Prolixibacter sp. NT017: one gene and its partners. The protein of the gene in region 3 binds, or shares a complex with, the protein of the main gene of each other region. Links are inferred from orthologs where the notes say so. Each region holds a gene or a part of one and is shown on either strand. Other genes may lie near its edges.

Region 1 (2,859 bases), 940 kb from region 3 along the record:
ATATGTTTAAATAAATGATTATTACTTACTTCCCCAGATTTCCGGGGATCTGTCAGGCCGCAAATTTAGTGAAACTTTCCTAAAGGGCATGAGAAAGATAGGGAAGTGTTTCATATTGCGTATGTTGTGGTTCCCGGCGCTTCCTGCGAAGTCATAGGATTCCAGGCTGAGGAGATTTGCGGCAAGCTGTAGGGTCACGATACTTCGTGACTGTACGGTCGTTGACAAACTTTTTTTGTATTGTTCGTCTGTATGAAGGTGTTAGAGAGTAACTAATTGAAGACTCCACGCAAAGGCCCAAAAGATTGAATACGCTGAGAACGCGAAGAATTGAAAATCAAGATGAGAAATGATTTTAAGCTATCTGGCAGGAATGGTGCGTTTTACGGTGATTGAAAAGAAGTCCTCTGCTGGCTTTGGGGCGTTTAGTGCTCTTTGCGGGGGAAAAAAGGTGGTCGCCACAAAACCTGCGGTGGTTTTAGTTCAAACCACGTGTGGTTTTGATCGAGATCACACATGGTTTTGTCGAAAACCACGTGTGGTTTCAGCCAGGATCACGTGTGGTTTTGAGTAAAAGCAGGCGTGGTTTTGGAAAATGGGCATGATACGGTAGGTAAATGACTGTTTAAGGGCTTCAAAGTTATGAAGTTGAAATTAGATAAATCTCTGCGGGCTTTGTGGTGCTTGGCGCTCTTTGTGAGGAATATATAAAAGGTACCACGCAGAGGCCGCAAAGATTGAATACGCTGAGAAAAAAGAGAATGTCTGTGAATTTGAATAGATATTTATGCTGAAATGTATGGGTTCAGAGAGTTGCTGACCTGGAGAATCTCTGCGGGCTTTGTGGTTCTTAGCGCTCTTTGCGAGGAATACATAAAAGGCTCCACGCAGAGACCGCAAAGCGGAACCATTCCCCGAAGCCGAACGATAGCAACCAAAGTAACGACAGAAACAACAGGAACAATTAAAACAGTGAATGATACAGAGGTAGAAAGTCTATGTTTCCCTGTCTGATAATCTCTTACTCTTAAGAAACAATGGGTGCGTTGATTCGGAAAATTCCTGTATGAAACCCAATTAATTGTTTCCTTTTGATGTCGGAAGATGGCAATCTTCTGGGCACTTAAAACTTAAAACTCTTCCAATAGTCTTTTATTCCTGGTTTCCGAAGATGTTTTTCCGGGGAACCGTGGCAATAAAATCTTTTAAATAAAGAGGTTCATAATAAGCCACATCGACAAAGTTTTTCTCCCGGAAGGCCTTCTCGGCTAAAGCAGCCATGTGTTTCGACGAAGCGGAAATTTCTTTGGGGAAAAGTGCATTGGGATGCTGGATTGCCCGCTTGCATTTCTCCGCCCCGTTTCCGAAAAATGCAACCGGGCCCTTTTGCAGATATTCGTGAAAAGAATGGTGGTCGATAACGTCGGCAGAAATATCCCGGACTTGTTTTCCATCGGTGGAATAGAGGGCGGAGTATACCTCCATGCGCCGGGCATCAATCATGGGACAGAGAAGCAAATCGTCAGCAGGAAGGTCGTAATCCGAAAGATGAGCCGCCACATGATTGGCCATCGATTCCAGCGATGACAGAGCAATCAGTGGTATTCCGGCGCCATAGCAAATGCCTTTTGCGGCCGACACCCCGATTCGAAGCCCCGTGTAGGAACCCGGCCCTCCCGATACAGCTACAGCATCCAGTTGCTCTGCTGTTAATTTCAACTCGTTGAAAATTTCTTCAATAAACACGGTCAACAATTTGGCATGATTCATACCGTCACCATTTTCACGAAAAGTGAGAATATGACCGTTCTCCGCGACGGAAACAGAACAAACTTCGGTTGAGGACTCCAGGTTCAGAATTAAAGACATGCTTTCAATTTTGTGCAAAGATGGTAAATTTTTCAAGTCGGTATTTCATCCGGCTAGTGAGTAACGTTTCGACCGGATGGATGGTTTAAGTAAAAGGTCCCTCGGTGTAGGGTTACGAAACATCGTGACCGTGGATTCCAAAGAAACCTGATTTTTTCTGTTTGATCGTCCCGCGGTTTACAGGGAAAGTAAATTTTCCACGCAGAGGCCGCAAAGCCTGGATACGGGTAGCACGAAAAAAAACAGGTGTGGTGGAGTTTCAATAGCCATTGATGAAGGAACGCATGAATTTAAGGAGTAGCTGAATGAAGAGAATCTCACCTTTTTTGCTTCTTAGCGCTCTTTGCGCGGAATAAATAGGAGGCACCACGCAGAGGCCGCAAAGCCTAAACACGCGAAGGGATAGAGAACTTCATCTCATGCCGAACAGGAATAAAAGGTTAAAGTTGCCAGGTTTATAGGTTAAAGGAAAAAGACAATTATAGTATTCGGTGTAGGAGATTAGGTCTTAAATCTAAAGTCTTGTGTCTGATGTCTTTTTTCTAACAACAGAAACGTAGCGTAACCTGAAACCTGAAATGGGATGGTTAAGGAGGGTAGTGCCTTATTTCATGCCGAACATAATTCCGTAAAACTTTCGTCCCTGTTTCCGTGTTGATATGTTGTGTTTTTATACTTTTACGAGGTTTATTCTGAATTTCATACAATTGGTATAGAGAAATCATGTTACGCACGGTTATCATAGACGACGATCATCTTTCGAGAACGATTTTGAAAAAGACATTCGAGAAATGTTTTGAAAATGTGATTCTCGAGGGGGAAGCTGATTCTGTAGCTTCAGGTCTTGAGTTGATTAACCGGGTGAATCCCAATTTGGTTTTCCTCGACATTAAACTTCCCGACGGTACCGGGTTCGATTTAATCGAAAAACTCGGGAACACCGACTTCAAACTAATTTTCACAACGGCGTATAGCGAGTATGCCATCAAA
Region 2 (2,766 bases), 1.6 Mb from region 3 along the record:
TGGAATGGGGCGGATGACTACCGGAAAAGTGCGCATTCATCCTACCTCGATGATGATTTTGGTGGCTGAAGATTAGAAAGCAGCAAGTAGAAGGTTGATATCCTTAACAGGAATGTCGAGTATGTTCCCGAGATCGTGATTCGTTAGGATGCCGTTGAAAACATAAATTCCTTCGCAGAATCCCTGGTTGATTCGGATATATTGTTTCAAACTCCCTGAACGTCCCATGTTGAGCAGGATGGGAGCGATGATGTTGCTAACCGAAATAGATGTGGTTCGCGCCATTCGCGAAGAGATATTTGGTACACAGTAGTGAATAACACCATGTCTGTTGAAAACCGGTTTTTTCAGATTGGTAATCCGTGACGTTTCGAAACAACCTCCCTGGATGATATTCAGATCGATAATGACAGAACCGTTTTTCATATTCTCCACCATCGTTTCGGGGACAATAATTTTCGGAACCTCGTTCATCGATAATGCGCCGATAGCTACATCCGCTGATTTCAACGCTTTCTTTAACGCTTTCGGGTGAAATACCGAAGTAAAAACCCTTTGACCCAGTCGTTCCTGGAAACGCATCAGCTTGTGGATACTATCGTCGAACACCTTGACAACCGCTCCGAGGCCCAACGCGTTGCGGGCTGCAAACTCAGCTGCTGTTCCGGAACCGATGATAACTACTTCGGTTGGAGATATGCCGGTGATTCCGCCAAGGATAACTCCTTTTCCGTCCCGGAAGGTACTGAGGTAATCGCTGGCTACAAAAATGGCAGCGTTTCCCATTATTTCACTTAAAATCCGGGTAACCGGGAAAATGCCATGTTCGTCTTTCATGTACTCAAAGCCAATGGCAGTCACCCGTTTTTGCATTAGTTTGCGAACGGTTTCCTGGCTTTGAAATGTGATGTATAGCGGCGACAACAGAAGTTGGTTGCCTTTCAAAAGTTTTGCTTCCTCTAGTGTAAATGCAGACATTTTTACAATCACGTCCGACTGAAGAACTTCGGCTTTCGTTTCACAGATGACGGCTCCTGATTCAGCGTAAGCGTGATCGGAATAACTGGAACCTTCTCCTGCTCCTTTTTCAATGAAGATATCATGGCCATTCGACACCAAAAGTTCAACAGCCTGTGGCGTCAACGGAATACGGAACTCTACGTCGGGAACGACATTCGGAATGCCGATGCTCAGTTTCATGCTTTTCTTTTGTGGAATCAGGAGTTGCTCTTTGGGAAGCAAATCCGGATTGGCAAGCGAACTCATTTTGGAAGATTTCCGTTGAATCATGGCGTATCAGGTTAATTTTTCGATTCGATCATCCTCAGTCCGTCGTCCAGTTCTGTGATATAGACTTTAACAGCATTCTCTGGCAGAAGGGCCTCAATTTTTTCGGGCCATTCGATAAAGCAGTGTTTTCCACTGAAAAAGTAGTCTTCATAACCAAAATCGAACGCTTCTTCCAGTGTTTTTATCCGGTAAAAATCGAAGTGGAAAATCTGGTCGTCGGTTGAAGTTTGGTATTCGTTGATCAATGCAAAGGTGGGGGATGTAACGTAATCGATTACCTGCATTTCTTCGCATAACGCCTTGATAAACGTTGTTTTACCCGCTCCCATCTTGCCGTAAAATGCAAATACTCTGTCGGCCGGATGCGCCGCAATAAATCGCTTGGCGATATGGTTGATATCCTCCAGAGAATGTATCTCAGCCTTAAACATTTTCAATGTGGATTTTCGTTTTTCAATTTTAATCAATTTCGGGATTTAATAAAAACAGTGCATTAATTAATTTCAACGCTTCTTTTCCCAGTTCAGGAATCTGTTTTTGGAGCTGACTTTCTAATAGGGTTTAAACCAAAAATTGTTGTACTTTTGGGAAAGCATCTGAAATTTTTAAAACGTTTTATCTTATGAATATTCCTGCTGATTTAAAATACACGAAAGACCACGAATGGGTTCGTGTGGAAGGTGACAAAGCTGTAGTTGGTATCACCGATTTTGCTCAGGGTGAGTTAGGTGATATCGTTTTCCTCGAAATTGAGACCGAAGGCGACGAACTGGGAAAAGAGGAGGTTTTTGGTACTGTCGAAGCCGTTAAAACTGTCTCTGATTTGTTCATGCCCGTTTCCGGAACCGTAGAGTCTTTCAATACTGAACTGGAAGACGCACCCGAGTTGGTGAACAAAGATCCGTACGGAAAAGGATGGATGATTAAAATTGCCATGAGTGACTCATCTGAATTGGATGACCTGATGTCGGCAGACGAATACAAAGATTTGATCGAGGGCTGATTATCCTCCTAAAAGACACTAAAAAAGCCGGTCAAAATTTTGACCGGCTTTTCTTTTATCGTGAATTTTGCTTATTTCAGTTTTTTGGCCACTTCTACCTCAGTGAAAGCTTCTACAAAATCACCTTCTTTGATATCATTGTAGCCTTCGATGTTTAATCCACATTCGTAACCACGGGCAACCTCTTTCACATCATCCTTGAAGCGCTTCAGTGAACCAAGTACGCCTGTGTAGACCACGATACCATCCCTGATGACACGAACCTGAGCATTGCGGGTAATCTTTCCATCCCGAACGATACAACCGGCAATGGTACCCACTTTGGTGATCTTGAACGTTGTCATAATTTCGGCCGTTCCCTGTATTTCTTCCTTGATTTCGGGAGCAAGCATTCCTTCCATCGCCGACTTGATTTCGTTGATAGCGTCGTAGATAATGGAGTAGAGACGGATATCGATTTCCTCTTTCTCCGC
Region 3 (2,777 bases):
TTGATGAAGTGATTAGCAACATCGACGACGAAGCAACCATTACACGCGTTCGCGGGAAAGTGAATGAGATGATGAAAGACTTCCCGATTTTTGCCTGGTAAACGGGACTTAAAATATTTTTTCGAAATTAGGGGCTGATTTAAACAGCCCCTTTTTTATGGAATGGTATCTAATCGCAGGTTTAATTGGTGTTGGTTTTCTGGCCGGATTCGTGAATACGCTGGCGGGCGGCGGCTCCATGTTGACTCTTCCGATGCTGATGTTCCTGGGACTTCCGGCCGGTGTGGCTAACGGAACCAATCGTGTGGCTATTTTGCTGCAGAATATTGCCGGTGTAAAAACCTTTCGCGATAACCAGGCCTTTAAGATGAAGGTCGATTCGAGACTGGCCATTCCGGCGGTCATGGGGGCCATTCCCGGTGCTTTTATAGCAGCTGACTTAAACGAAGAGATCATGCGGCGAGTGATTGCCGTCGTGTTGGGGCTCATGTTTTTCCTGGTACTGCTCAAGCCGAAAACATGGGAAAGAAGCATGACCGCAGACCCGGAACGGCCCGTTTGGTGGCAATACCTGATTTTCTTTTTGATCGGAATGTACGGCGGTTTTATCCAGGTCGGAACTGGATTTTTATTGCTCGCCGGTTTGGTGATGGGAAGCGGTTACGATTTGGTTCGTGGTAATGCCGTGAAAAAGTGGATTATCCTGTTGTATACTCCTTTTGCACTGGCCGTTTTCTTTTTCAATCACCAGGTCGATCTGAAAGCCGGTTTGATTCTGGCCATCGGGAATATGCTGGGAGCGGTAGTCGGCGCTAAGTTTGCGGTGAGCTGGGGCCCCAAAGTGGTCAAGTATTTCCTTTTGTTGGCCCTTGTCGTAGTGACTTTGAAGCTATTCAATGTCTTCTGATTTTTCTTCCCGGAAGGGAAAAAGAAAACCCGGTCGAAAATACCGGGCTTACTAAGTGTATATTTTTCAGCTTTGCTTAATCGTTATTGATGACCATCCGGGCGAAGGGTGCGACGTCCTGACCTACAAACTCTCCTTTCTGATATTTGTAATAACCGGTAATGGCAATCATGGCCGCATTGTCGGTCGTGTAGTCAAACTTCGGAATATGCAGTTTCCAATCGCGTTTCTCCGCTTCCTTTTGCAAGGCTTCGCGTAAGCCGCTATTGGCTGAAACTCCTCCGGCAACGGCAATCTCTTTGATGCCGGTTTCTTTGGCTGCTCTCTTCAGTTTCGCCATCAACACTTTGATGATGGTATGCTGAATGGAAGCGCAAATGTCCGATTTGTTTTCCTCGATGAAATCCGGATTGTCTTGAATATTATCGCGAATGAAATAGAGGAACGAGGTTTTCAGTCCACTGAAACTGTAGTCCAGTCCGGGAATTTTCGGTTCGGAAAATTTGAACGCTTCCGGATTCCCCTCCCTGGCAAGCTTGTCAATCAATGGTCCTCCCGGGTATGGAAGACCTATTACTTTGGCACACTTGTCGAAAGCTTCGCCGGCTGCGTCGTCGATTGTTTGCCCGATGACTTCCATGTCGAGGTAATCGCGCACAATGATGATTTGTGAGTTCCCGCCGGAAACCAGCAGGCACAGAAATGGGAACTGGGGTTGAGACTCATCATTTTCATTTTCTTTGATGAAATGTGCCAGCACGTGCCCCTGCAAGTGATTAATTTCGATGAGCGGGATACCAGAAGCCAGGGCAAAGCCTTTGGCAAACGATGTTCCTACCAGCAGAGAACCCAACAATCCGGGGCCACGTGTAAATGCAATGGCAGAAATTTCATCGCGACTGATTTTCGCCTTCTTAATAGCTTGGTCTACAACGGGAATAATGTTCTGCTGATGAGCACGTGAAGCCAGTTCGGGGACAACTCCGCCGTACGCTTTGTGAACAGCTTGCCCGGCTACTTCGTTACTCTTAATGGCACCGTTCTGAATGACGGCGGCAGAAGTATCATCGCAGGAGGATTCTATACCTAAAATGACAATATTTTCCTGATTATTCATCGTGCTTATTTTCCTTGAAAAATTTGGTGCAGACAGCTATTGAATACTTGGATTGTCTGTTGAAAAAAAACTATTTTTATGTGCCCCAATATTAACATGATTTCCGGAGAGAATGTTTCTTCGTAAAAGCGCAAAAGTATTAAAAAAAGCCATAAAATATTATTGATTGCCTTGCTGGTAGTTGTGTCGTTGCCGGTGCTGGCGTATCTCACTTTTCGCTCAAACAAGGTGCAGTTGAGAGTTGTGAAGTGGGTGACGCAGCAGCTCTCGGCCACGCTGAATACGCAAGTGAGTGTGCAGGGCGTTGATATTGCTTTCTTTCACCAGATTGTTCTCGAAGGAGTATTGATTAAAGATCAGGAGAATGATACCCTGATTTATGCAAAAAACGTTAAGGCCGACATCGACAGCATTCGTCCGCGAAAGCGGATTGTTCATTTCAGCAATCTCTACCTGTGGGATGCACAGGTTAATCTGCGGAAGGACTCGTCAAAGCTGAATCTTCAGTTTTTAATCGATTCGCTTAACGCGATGCCGGCTGACACGGTTCATCCGTGGAAAGTCAGTTTTGACAATATTCATTTACGGAATTCGCAATTCAGATTCCGGCAGCTTAGTGGTGTCAATCCGCATGAGCATGGCCTGAATTTTCATAACATCGACGTTAATCATCTGAACTTGTCTCTTCTCGATTACCAGGATGCTGATTCGGCCATGTCCTTTCGTGTCGACCATCTTTCCTTTAACGAGAAA

What was found. The genes of interacting proteins can lie anywhere in the genome.
Region 1: the proteins of tsaD (region 3) and tsaB are in contact, whole or in part, in a solved structure (PDB 4WQ4), measured with the Escherichia coli proteins. The link is inferred for Prolixibacter sp. NT017 from one-to-one orthologs.
Region 2: the proteins of tsaD (region 3) and tsaE are in contact, whole or in part, in a crystal structure (PDB 6N9A), measured with the Thermotoga maritima proteins. The link is inferred for Prolixibacter sp. NT017 from one-to-one orthologs. Residues at the interface, in WP_004082750.1 of Thermotoga maritima: Cys10, Asp11, Arg49, His50, Leu82, Gly84, Gly135, Gly136, Glu154, Thr155, Leu156, Asp157, Asp158, Ser159, Glu162, Asp165, Lys166, Arg169, Leu170, Tyr175, Lys213, Thr214, Leu217, Tyr218, Gln221, Arg222, Asn324; in WP_004082108.1 of Thermotoga maritima: Leu37, Gly38, Lys46, Lys57, Val59, Lys60, Ser61, Thr63, Phe64, Thr65, Leu66, Met67, Val69, Pro71, Tyr82, Arg83, Leu84, Asp86, Asp88, Phe89, Asp93, Ile128, Asp130, Glu131, Arg134.

The regions. Positions count from the first base shown.
Region 1 is NZ_BLAV01000001.1:4,129,030-4,131,888, reverse strand. The notes cover bases 12-2,859. They hold tsaB (tRNA (adenosine(37)-N6)-threonylcarbamoyltransferase complex dimerization subunit type 1 TsaB), read right to left. Parts: upstream 1,870-2,859; coding sequence 1,153-1,869; downstream 12-1,152. Other genes in these bases: GJU87_RS17195 (LytTR family DNA-binding domain-containing protein), read left to right, coding at 2,593-2,859; GJU87_RS17205 (hypothetical protein), read left to right, coding at 350-574. UniProt on the Escherichia coli protein: Required for the formation of a threonylcarbamoyl group on adenosine at position 37 (t(6)A37) in tRNAs that read codons beginning with adenine.
Region 2 is NZ_BLAV01000001.1:4,742,621-4,745,386, forward strand. Bases 12-2,766 are described here. They hold tsaE (tRNA (adenosine(37)-N6)-threonylcarbamoyltransferase complex ATPase subunit type 1 TsaE), read right to left. Parts: upstream 1,722-2,766; coding sequence 1,302-1,721; downstream 12-1,301. Other genes in these bases: pulA (type I pullulanase), read left to right, coding at 12-76; GJU87_RS19700 (alanine dehydrogenase), read right to left, coding at 73-1,290; gcvH (glycine cleavage system protein GcvH), read left to right, coding at 1,913-2,293; infB (translation initiation factor IF-2), read right to left, coding at 2,365-2,766. Also shown: more of pulA, read left to right, coding at 1-11. UniProt on the Escherichia coli protein: Required for the formation of a threonylcarbamoyl group on adenosine at position 37 (t(6)A37) in tRNAs that read codons beginning with adenine.
Region 3 is NZ_BLAV01000001.1:3,188,517-3,191,293, reverse strand. What follows is about bases 5-2,770. They hold tsaD (tRNA (adenosine(37)-N6)-threonylcarbamoyltransferase complex transferase subunit TsaD), read right to left. Parts: upstream 2,025-2,770; coding sequence 984-2,024; downstream 5-983. Other genes in these bases: GJU87_RS13185 (translocation/assembly module TamB), read left to right, coding at 2,187-2,770; GJU87_RS13195 (sulfite exporter TauE/SafE family protein), read left to right, coding at 158-907; glyA (serine hydroxymethyltransferase), read left to right, coding at 5-101. In the rest of the region: more of glyA, read left to right, coding at 1-4; more of GJU87_RS13185, read left to right, coding at 2,771-2,777.